Regions from separate parts of the Arthrobacter sp. MMS24-S77 genome, predicted to be linked through region 2. Evidence: riboswitches for the same ligand, from Rfam matches in the RefSeq annotation. Region 2 holds a riboswitch; the other holds the start of a gene.
What was found. Region 2 has a riboswitch for glycine ahead of gcvP (aminomethyl-transferring glycine dehydrogenase). Riboswitches for the same ligand answer to the same signal wherever they lie in the genome.

Region 1 (5,423 bases), 3.3 Mb from region 2:
CGCCCCGCCGTCGAGCGCCCTGCCGTGGCGCAATCCGCCGCGCAATCCGCGGCCGGACGCCTCGCCGAGCGTCCCGCCGTCGAGTCCACTTCCGACGCTCGCTCACTTTTGGGACCCTTTTCAGAAACGCTCCCGCAGCCGATCCTCCTGAAAATGGCAGCGCGACGACGGAAATCCCGACGGCGGTGGACGTCTCTGGTGAGTGCCGTGGCCGCGGCGTGCCTCGGGCTGGGAGTCCTGGCCGGGCCGCTGCTGAACCAGCCGCCCAAGCCTGACGCCAGCTACTCCGTGCAAACGGACAATGGCCTGCAACTCACCGTGGGGCTCGTCAGGAAATCGTGGGGCACCGAGCTGCAGCTCGAAGGCCACAGCATGCCGCTGCAAGGCACCATGTACCTGTGGGTCAAAGGCCGCGACGGCAACGAGGAATTGGCGTGCGGTTGGGCCGCGACGTCCAGTGGACACATCAAGGTGACGGGCGCGACGCCGGTCCAGCTCGCCGGGATCTCGGGCGTGGAACTGCGGGACGACGCCCAGAGGACGGTCGCGGTAATTTCGGTCCCGGGGAGCTAGGGGTCCCCGGAGCCGGTGGTGATTGTCCGCCGGCTACGCGGATGCCGGTTCGTTGGCCGTAGGCTCGCGCAGGTCCATTGCTTGCCACGTGGGCTTATCGAGCCTATTGAAGCTGTAGAGATGGATTCCCGAGACACTCTCTGGGTGCGCCACGAGTTCGGCGACAAGGCTCTCCGGTGAGTACTTGTCGCCGCTCAGGAGCCGACGGGCGAGAGTTCCCTTGCTGCTGAGGAACTTCAGGGACGTCCCCACACCGATTTGGGTTGCCAGGGCCAACAGTTTGGTCCGGGGAACGGCCCCGGCCACTCCGGCCCACACCGGAAGCTCGACGCCTTCCCGGCGCAGGAGTGTTGCGTAGTCGAGGATCTTCGGGGCGGAGAAGCACATCTGCGTGACAACGTGCGTGGCCAGGTGCTGTTTGGCCAACAGGGCATCCAAGAGGTCCAGCCCGCCCACGGAAGGATGACCTTCGGGATAGCCGGCGATGCCCGCGGAGATCCTGCCTCCCGAGTACTCGGCGATGTCCTCCAAGAGGTGGAGGCACGATTCGTAGGGGCCAGCACCCCGCGGTCCGTCCCCACCAATGGCGAAGACCTCGGTGATCCCTGCAGCTTCGCAGTCCCGGAGGATTCCGGAAAGCTGCCCCGGTCCTCCAGCCCGCGTGCCGACAGGTGCGGGATCACGTTGTAGCCAAGGAGGCTGAGCTTGAGGGAGGCCTCCATGGTTCGCGTGATGCCGTGATGGGGCAAACAGGTAACGGTGAGCGTTGTGGATACAGGCACCGTGGCCTGGACCTTCTCGACGATTCCGTCCGAGGGAATGATTTCAATCCGCGTGGGGAGCATGCTGGGGTCCTTACGGATCAGGCCGTCGCGTGGTGTGCGAGGAGGGTGCTGGCTTCCTGGCGGGTGGTGCCGGAGTCCTGGATGCCGTCGGCGATGTGGGCCAGGTGGGCGGGGATGTCGCGGCCTTTCTTGCGCATCGCGGTGGCCCAGAGGCGTCCGGCGCGGTAGGAGGAGCGGACCAGGGGTCCGGACATGACGCCGAGGAAGCCGATCTCCTCGGCCTCGTGCTGCAGGTCCACGAATTCCTGGGGTTTGACCCAGCGGTCCACGGGCAGGTGCCGTTCGGAGGGTCGCAGGTACTGGGTGATGGTGATCAGGTCACAGCCCGCGGCGTGCAGGTCGGCCAGGGCTTCGGAGATCTCGGCCCGGGTTTCGCCCATGCCCAGGATCAGGTTGGACTTGGTGACCATGCCCAGGTTGCGGCCCTGGGTGATGACGTCCAGGGAGCGGTCGTAGCGGAACGCGGGGCGGATGCGCTTGAAGATCCGGGGCACGGTCTCGACGTTGTGCGCGAAGACCTCGGGGGCGGAGTCGCAGATCGCATTGATGTGTTCGGGTTTGCCGGAGAAGTCCGGGATGAGCAGTTCCACGCCGGTGCCGGGGTTCAGTTCGTGGATCTTGCGGACGGTTTCGGCGTAGAGCCAGACGCCTTCGTCTTCGAGGTCGTCCCGGGCCACGCCGGTCACGGTGGCGTAGCGCAGGGCCATGGCCTGGACGGAGCGGGCGACCTTGGTGGGTTCGAAGCGGTCCACGGGGGAGGGCTTGCCGGTGTCGATCTGGCAGAAGTCGCAGCGGCGGGTGCATTCGGAGCCGCCGATCAGGAAGGTCGCTTCCTTGTCTTCCCAGCACTCGAAGATGTTCGGGCAGCCGGCTTCCTCGCAGACGGTGTGCAGGCCTTCCTTTTTCACGAGGTTCTTCAGGCCCACGAATTCCGGGCCCATCTGGACCTTGGCCTTGATCCACTCGGGCTTGCGTTCGACCGGGACGGCTTTGTTGCGCTGTTCAACGCGCAGCAGCTTACGGCCTTCAGGTGCCAGGGTCATGAGGAACTCCATAATTCAGGTGGCGCGGACGCACCACGATGATTCGGTTCCTCCCCGCTCTGTATTGGACCTGAGAGTTTCCGCGCCACCCGCCTTCGCGGCTGGACGCTTGCACCGTCGGTGAGTCCGGTTGCCCGGGCTGCTTTCCAGAGTTGCCTTGCCGCGGCGGTACATGGGCCTGAGAGATTCCTGGGGAGGATTTGCTCCTACGGCGCCTGCTGAAACGTACCGGCAGGGCTCTCCCGCCGCAGATCATAAGCACGTGCCACCCTTCGGTGACACGTCTCACATGGTATCCGGTGCCTGTGCGGCACGCAAAGGGTGGTTAGTGAAACCGGACCTCCGGAAGCGCGGGTACCAGCTTGAGCTGGTACCCGCGCTTCTCGGAGCACATTTCTAGCGAGTGACTCCGTGCATCTCGGAGGTCGGCGGGTAGAAGGGAATCTCCGGCTTTTTCGCACCGATGATTACGCAGATCAGCGCATCATCTTCGCTGACAGTGCGAAGGCTCCGGGGAACGCCTGCAGGAACACGAATCAGGTCGCGGTAACCCAAAACACGACTGGCCGTCTTTGTACCGTCCTCGACATCGTGGACGCTGAACTCCACCTGCCCCTCGAGGACAAAGAACACCTCTTCGACGTCAGGGTGAGTGTGCTCCGGTCCTACGCACCCGGCCGGTAGAACCATGTTAGAGAACGTGAAGTGCTCGGCCTGGAGGATGTTGTTATCGTCCGAGTGGTCCCCGGTAGCTCCGGAGCCGATGTAGCGGACTTGGCCACGCCGGAATTTGTCTCCCATTTTTGTCTGGAACTTCAGAGTGTCAAAGTCAACGACACGGCTCTCACGGGACGCGATAGACGAATCGATGAGCTCTTCCAGATCTGTTGTCGGTGCACTTACGGTTTCACTCATTGTTAAACCTCTCTGACTGGGGCGATGTAAACCAAAAATTGGCAGCAAAGCTCAGGAGCGACTCCCTCAACTCTAACTATCTCAACACTAAGGTAACTTGAACTAAGTAACAAGACCTTGAGTGGAACTAGACTGAGTTAATTGATTGCCGAAAAGCTCAATGTTTAGATGCATCACCTACATCGAAAGGACGGGGCCATGCCTGACGATTCAACTGAAGCCGACGCCATTGACCGCATTCTGGCGGATTGGCTACGTGAACGGCCGGACTTGGATGCGAGCTCAATTGGCGTCCTCGGGCGGCTCTTGCGGCTGGCCAATCAGGTCCGCGCTGTCGAAAGTTCCTACTTTGATGCGTACGGTCTGACACTTGCGTCCTTCGACGTCCTGGCCAATCTGCGCCGCTCCGGGCCACCGCACCGGAAGACTGCTGGCGAGCTCGCGACCTCCTCCATGCTCACGACCGGTGGTATTACTTTCCGGTTGGACAGGATGGAGGAGCAGAACCTCATCGAGAGAGTTCGGACCCGCGAAGACCGTCGGGTTGTCTACGCCCAGCTGACCGCACATGGTAAGGCTGTTATCGATGAGGCATTTGGAAGGCATCTAGACAAGCAACGTCAAATGTTGAGCGGTCTGACACCATCGGAGCTCGATCAACTCGCAGCGCTATTGAAGAAGGCAGAGGCATCGGTAGTCGCATTTGATGTAAATGCGATGGAAGCGGTTGACCGAGGCTCCTGAACGCTTACTGCCCGATGCGGGAGGCTGTAGTTCGAGGCGGTTCCTGCACTCATATCAGTCCACCTCGGCCACCGATAATAGAGTCCAGAGATCGTAGTACGGCAAACGGTACTACACCGCTTGTCCTCGGATTGTCCTCAGAAGGCTTGTTGCGGATTTCGAACCGGTATTCCCCCATGTTTCCAGAAGCTTCGATGACGTGGCTGGTCAGTTCCGCTGCGGGGTCTGCCCTTACTTTGACCGTCACAACGTCCCAGTTGTTAACAGCGATGGCAACGGCTGCGCCAGCGTTTAGGGACTTGGGGAACAACAGCGCGGCCTCAGCGGCCGATCCTTCATAAATGTCCAGTGGGCCACGAGCATTGCGTATCTCTTCAACCAAAGCCTCGTTCATCCAGGGCTGGACAAGGGAGCCCGGCAGTTTCGTCGTCGTAATCGTGACTCTGTCATAGCCTGCCGCACGGGCGCCTGAGGACAAAAGGTCGAGGCCGCCAACTGCGCCAGAAGTCAGGAAGAGCCGCCCCGGCCCGGCGGTGTTGAGGTGATTTGAGAATTCTCTATCCGCCAGGGCACCAACCGACGTCACGAGCAGGTCAACACCCGCCCGGAGCACAACCTCGGCGTGTTCGACGAGTGCTTCCTGACCTGCGCATTCAACCAGCAAGTCGCAGCATTCGAGAGCCTCCGTCAGGTCCAGCTGCTTCACCGGAGCATTACTTAGCAGGCTCCGGGAGATGACCCCTTCCAAGACAGCCCCTGCGACCCGTCCCTCATTAATCCCAGCAACGACGGGTACACCGATGGCGCCGTAACCGATAACTCCGACCCGGCAGGTGCGTGCTGACTTCATAGTGTCCTTCAAGTATTGAGAGTGGGCAGTTAGTTCCGCTCGCACTCTGAACTACCGGTGCTTGCACGCGCTCTACAGCGCCTTAGCGGGAGAGGAGGTTGGTGGCCTCCGAAAGTCGGATTGCCATTTACATTCCGACTTTCGGAGGCGCTATTAAGGCCTTCCCCTCTGAGGACGGCGGCCTGCTTTTCAGCGTCGGCTTCGTATACACGCCTGATCCGTGCGACGCCGAGATCATGCTGGTAGAGGTGTTCGTCTTTGTCAGCGTCGGCCGCGAGTGCTTCGAGGACTTCTCGGTCCTGTTCCAAGACTGCCCAGTGTTTTTCTTCAAGGGTCGTCTTGTACATGAACCGCCAGACGTCGCGCTCCCAGTCGGAGACTGTGCGGGTGCGCCAATGGAAAATGGCCGAGTTATTTGCATCAATGGGAGTGGCCATGCCGACGATGCCAAAA
Region 2 (5,423 bases):
TTGCCGTAGAGCGGCATGCCGGCTTCCAGGCGCAGCGAATCCCGGGATGCCAGGCCGGCGGGGATCAGCTCGCCGTCCTCGGCTGCGGCGGCGATTGCTTGCCACAGGGCGGCTGCGGCATCGTTGTCCACGAAGATTTCGAAGCCGTCCTCGCCGGTGTAGCCGGTGCGGGCGAGCAGCAGCTCGGTCGTGTTCCCTGCAAAGGTGAAGGGAACCTCGACGGCGGCGTAGTACTTGAGCCCGGTGACGAGGGAGTGCTGATCGGCCGGGACCAAGCGCAGGAGGATCTCTTCGGCCTTGGGGCCCTGGACCGCGATCAGGGAGGTGGCCGCGGAGGCGTCCTCGACGACGACGTCGAAGCCGCCTTCTTTGCCCGATCGGGCCCTTTGTGCCAGCGCCTCGGCAACAACTTTGGCGTTGCCGGCGTTGGGGACCACGAGGAACGTGGAATCCCCACGGCGGTAGGTGATGAGGTCGTCGATGATTCCGCCGTCTTCCTGGCAGATCAGCGAGTACTTGGCCTTGCCAATAGACATCGCGGAGATCTTGCCCACCAAGGCGTAGTCCAGGAAGGCCGCGGCGTCCGGGCCGGTGACCCAGACTTCGCCCATGTGGGAGAGGTCGAACAGGCCAGCGGCATTGCGGACGGCGTGGTGTTCGGCCAGTTCGGAGGAGTACTTCAGGGGCATCTGCCAGCCACCGAAATCGGTGAAGGAAGCGCCGAGCTTCTTGTGCTCTTCGTAGAGCGCCGTGTAGTTCTCAGTCATCGTGAGGAGTCCTTAGTTCTCGAAGTCTTCGATCGGAGGGCAGGAGCAGACCAGGTTGCGGTCCCCTGCGGCGCCGTCGATGCGGCCGACAGGCGGGAAGTACTTGTCCTGCTTGAGGTGGTGGACCGGGAACACGGCCTGCTCGCGGGAGTACTCACGGTCCCAATCGGAACTCACGACGGCGGCCGCGGTGTGCGGCGCGTGGCGCAGCGGGCTGTTCTCCACCGCGAAGTCGCCGTGGGCGACCTGGTCGATTTCCTTGCGGATGGTGATCATGGCCTCGATGAAGCGGTCGATCTCCCCCAGGTCCTCGGATTCGGTGGGCTCCACCATCAGGGTGCCGGCCACCGGGAACGCCAGGGTGGGGGCGTGGAAACCGTAGTCGATGAGGCGCTTGGCCACATCCTCCGCGGTGACTCCGGTCTTGGCCGTCAGTTCGCGCAGATCCAGGATGCACTCGTGCGCCACGAGTCCGCCTTCACCGGTGTAGAGGACCGGGAAGTGCTCGTTCAGGCGCGAGGCGATGTAGTTCGCCGCAAGCAGCGCGGACTTCGTGGCCTCGGTCAGGCCTTGCCCGCCCATGAGCTTCACGTACGCCCAGGAAATCGGCAACACACCCGCGGAGCCGTACCGCGAAGCGGAAATCGCGACGCCAGTCCCTGGCAAAGAAGCGCCGTCTTCATGCGCTGCCTTGTTCGCATCGCCCGGCATGAAGGGTGCAAGGTGCGCCTTGGCAGCGACCGGGCCCACGCCCGGTCCGCCGCCGCCGTGCGGGATGCAGAAGGTCTTGTGAAGGTTCAGGTGGGACACGTCGCCGCCGAACTTGCCCGGCTGGGCCAGGCCAACGAGCGCGTTGAGGTTGGCGCCGTCAACGTACACCTGGCCGCCGGCTGCATGCACGGAGTCGCAGATCTCGCGCACGTCCGCGTCGTACACGCCGTGCGTGGACGGGTAGGTGATCATGATGGCCGAGAGGACATCCTTGTTGGCCTCGATCTTGGCCTGCAGGTCCGTATGGTCGATCGTGCCGTCCGCCGCGGTGGCCACCACAACCACCTTCATGCCGGCCAGCACCGCCGAGGCAGCATTGGTGCCATGGGCCGACGCCGGGATGAGGCAGACGTTGCGCTGCAGGTCCCCGCGGGAGAGGTGGTAACCGCGGATGGCCAGCAGGCCCGCGAGCTCACCCTGGGAACCGGCGTTGGGCTGGATGGACACCTGGTCGTAACCGGTGATCTCCGTCAGGTCGGCTTCCAGATCTTCGATCAGTTCACGCCAGCCCCCGGTCTGGGAATCCGGGGCGAAGGGGTGGATCGAGGCGAACTCCGGCCAGGAGATGGCTTCCATCTCGGCAGTGGCGTTCAGCTTCATGGTGCACGAACCCAGCGGGATCATGGTGCGGTCCAGCGCAAGATCACGGTCAGAGAGCCTGCGGATGTAGCGCAGCAGCTGGGTTTCGGAACGGTGCGTGTTGAACACCGGGTGCTGCAGGTAGTCCGAAGAACGCACGACGTCGGCCTCCAGGGCGAAACCCTCACCCGACTCCGCGAGCGAAGCGCCGAACGCGGCGACGACGTCGGCGAGGACCGCCGCCGTCGTGGTCTCATCCACTGACACGCCGACCATGTCGCCGTCGATGATCCGCAGGTTGATGCCCTTGGCCTCGGCGGCTGCAACGATCCCGGCAGCCTTGCCCGGGACGCGGACCGTGACGGTGTCGAAGAAGCTCCCGTGCAGGACCTCAAGGCCCGCGGCCTTCAAGGACGCCGCCAGAGTCCGGGCGTGGCTGTGGGCGGTCTCGGCAATCGCCTTCAGCCCATCGGGGCCGTGGTAGACCGCGTACATCGAGGACACGATGGCAAGCAAAGCCTGCGCGGTGCAGATGTTGGACGTCGCCTTCTCGCGGCGGATGTGCTGCTCCCGGGTCTGCAGCGCCAGACGGTACGCGGGAGTGCCGGCGTCGTCCTTCGAAACCCCCACCAAACGGCCCGGCATCGACCGCTCAAGGCCCTTCTGCACCGCCATGTACGCGGCGTGCGGGCCGCCGAAGAACAACGGAACACCGAAACGCTGGGTGGAACCGACCGCGATGTCCGCACCCTGCTCCCCCGGAGGCGTGATCAGGGTCAGGGCCAGCAGGTCCGCGGCGACGGTGACGAGGGCGCCCCGTTCCTTGGCGGCAGCGATCACCGCCGTGTGGTCGAACACCCTGCCCGAAACGCCCGGCTGCTGCAGCACGATCCCGTTGATCTCGCCCCCGGGCAGGCCCAGGGACAAGTCCGCGATCTCCACCTCGAAGCCCAGCGCCTCGGCCCGGCCCTTCACGATCGCGATGGTCTGCGGCAGGCAGTCCGCGTCAAGGACCGTCTTGCCGTCATGGGCCGCCTTGTTCTTGTTGGCCCGGCGCATCATCAGGACCGCCTCGGCCACCGCCGTGGCTTCATCCAGCAGGGAGGCGTTGGCGATGGGCAGGCCCACCAGGTCCTGGACCATGGTCTGGAAGTTCAGCAGCGCCTCGAGACGGCCCTGGGAAATTTCCGGCTGGTACGGGGTGTACGCCGTGTACCAGGCCGGGGACTCGAGGATGTTGCGGCGGATCACCGGCGGAGTGACGGTGTCGTAATAGCCCTGGCCGATCATCTGCACGGCCGTCTTGTTCTTGGCCGCCAGCCTGCGCAGCTCCGCCAGAACCTCAACTTCGCTGAGGGCGTTCTGGAGGGTCAGGGCGACGTCCTGGCGGATGTCATTGGGAACCGCGGTGTCCACGAGCGAATCGACACTGTCGTAACCAACAGACTTGAGCATGATGTCAATGTCGGCTTGGCGGCGGGCGCCGATATGCCGGTCAACGAACGTGGTGGAGGTTGAACTAACCGTCACGAAGGAACTCCATTACTAAGGCGGCGTGGGTACGCCACAGCTAATCGGGTTCCTCCCCGCTCTGTATTGGACCTGAGAGTTTCCGCGAATCCGCGCTTTCGCGCTGCTTCGCTTGCACCGTCGGTGAGCACGCGTCAGCGTGCTGCTTTCCAGAGTTGCCTTGCCGCGGCGGTGCGTGGGCCTGAGAGATTCCTGGGGAGGATTTGCTCCTACGGCGCCTGCATCACATGCCTGCAGGACTCTCCCGCCGCAGATCAAAGGCGTATTCAGTTATGTGAATCGGATCGTGGTTGCCGGTGACGGCTGCCACAACTGTCAATTGTCCTATGGACTGCTCGCGTCCGCAAATATGGGTCACCGAGCCGCCTGACTTCCCCAACTGACTCGCACTAGATGTCGTTTTGGAGCCTCTAAAGGACAACAACTGCTAGTCAGTTGGGTCGGCACTCAGTTACGCAGGCGTTCGACGGCGGCAAGCAGCGCACCGACGTCGGCGTTCCTCTCGCTCGCATTGGCTCCCGGGCCGCCTTCAAGCATTGCGTTGAAGTAGAGCCCATCGCCCATATACCGGACCGCCTTGGCCATCTCCGGACCCACTTCGTCGGCGAGCACATCCAGCCATTGTTGCTGGATCCCGGCAAAGCGCCTGCGGGTTTCTTCGTGCGCTACCTCCGCAAGCCGCGTGGCGGCCACGAACACCCTGTCCATGGGAGTATCGGCCCACAGGGAGGACTTGATGAAGAACGCAGAGGCGCCCTCGGGAGCCGCCTTCATCGCCTCGATGTCCAGTGCGGCGAGCGCGTCCATGCGTTCGAGCAGGGCGCTGATCATGGATTCCTTGTTGGGGAAATGGTAGAGCAAGCCCCCCTTGGAGACGCCTGCGCGCTTGGCGACGGCGTCCAGGGTGGCAGCCCGCTCCCCCACCTCGATCAGCAGGGCTTCAAAGGCATCCAGGACAGCGTCCCGGGCAATAGGTTTTCGCGGCATGGTGTCCATCATCCCTTAGTTCGATGCGGCAGATCGATGAGTCGAATTGAAACTATACCGTCCAGACGGTACAGTTATCTTCATGTTCAGCCCATCCACAACCCAGCACCCCCGCACCTCGTCGACCCAGTCCGCCCCGTGGCGCGATTGGACTGCCCTGGCACTCTTGATGTTCCCTGTGCTGCTGGTGGCTGTGGACAATACCGCGCTGACATTTGCCCTGCCGGAAATCGCCCGGACGCTGGACGTCGGGGGCGTACAGCTGCTGTGGGTCGTAGACGTTTACGCGCTGGTCCTGGCCGCATTGCTGGTGTCCATGGGCAACTTGGGAGACAGGATCGGCCGCCGCCGCTTGCTCTTGATCGGCAGCACGGGCTTCGCCGCCGTTTCCGCGGCCACTGCATTCGCCCCGTCGGCCGAATGGCTCATTGCTGGACGCGCCGGCATGGGCATCTTCGGAGCCATGCTCATGCCCTCAACGCTGTCCTTGATCCGCAATATCTTCCCGGACCCGAACCGCCGCCGGCTTGCTGTGGCTGTCTGGGCCGCAGGCTTCTCCGGCGGCGCCGCGCTCGGGCCGATCTTCGGTGGCTGGCTCGTGGAACACTTCTGGTGGGGAGCCGTGTTCCTGGTGGCCGTGCCGCTGTTGCTGCCCTTGCTGGCCTTCGGCCCGTCCCTGATTCCCGAGTCCAAGGACCGCAATCCGGGCAAACCTGACGTCCCCAGCGTCGTGCTGTCTATCCTGACGATGGCGCCTCTGGTTTATGGCATCAAGGAGGCCGCGGTGCA

Region 1: it holds a riboswitch for glycine, as region 2 does, so the genes downstream of both, lipA (lipoyl synthase) here and gcvP (aminomethyl-transferring glycine dehydrogenase) in region 2, are expected to answer to the same signal.

The regions. Positions count from the first base shown of each region.
Region 1 covers NZ_JBTZRN010000001.1:4,136,898-4,142,320, reverse strand. The annotation lists gene ACX5I4_RS19090 (anti-sigma factor) at 1-573, shown strand, start outside; gene ACX5I4_RS19085 (methylenetetrahydrofolate reductase) at 607-1,158, opposite strand; gene lipA (lipoyl synthase) at 1,436-2,461, opposite strand; glycine riboswitch at 2,511-2,616, opposite strand; glycine riboswitch at 2,618-2,716, opposite strand; gene ACX5I4_RS19075 (cupin domain-containing protein) at 2,858-3,376, opposite strand; gene ACX5I4_RS19070 (MarR family winged helix-turn-helix transcriptional regulator) at 3,575-4,120, shown strand; gene ACX5I4_RS19065 (aspartate dehydrogenase domain-containing protein) at 4,170-4,970, opposite strand; gene ACX5I4_RS19060 (Rieske 2Fe-2S domain-containing protein) at 5,000-5,423, opposite strand, start outside.
Region 2 covers NZ_JBTZRN010000001.1:874,093-879,515, reverse strand. The annotation lists gene gcvT (glycine cleavage system aminomethyltransferase GcvT) at 1-767, opposite strand, end outside; gene gcvP (aminomethyl-transferring glycine dehydrogenase) at 780-3,647, opposite strand; glycine riboswitch at 3,699-3,805, opposite strand; glycine riboswitch at 3,807-3,904, opposite strand; gene ACX5I4_RS04100 (TetR/AcrR family transcriptional regulator) at 4,095-4,634, opposite strand; gene ACX5I4_RS04095 (MFS transporter) at 4,717-5,423, shown strand, end outside.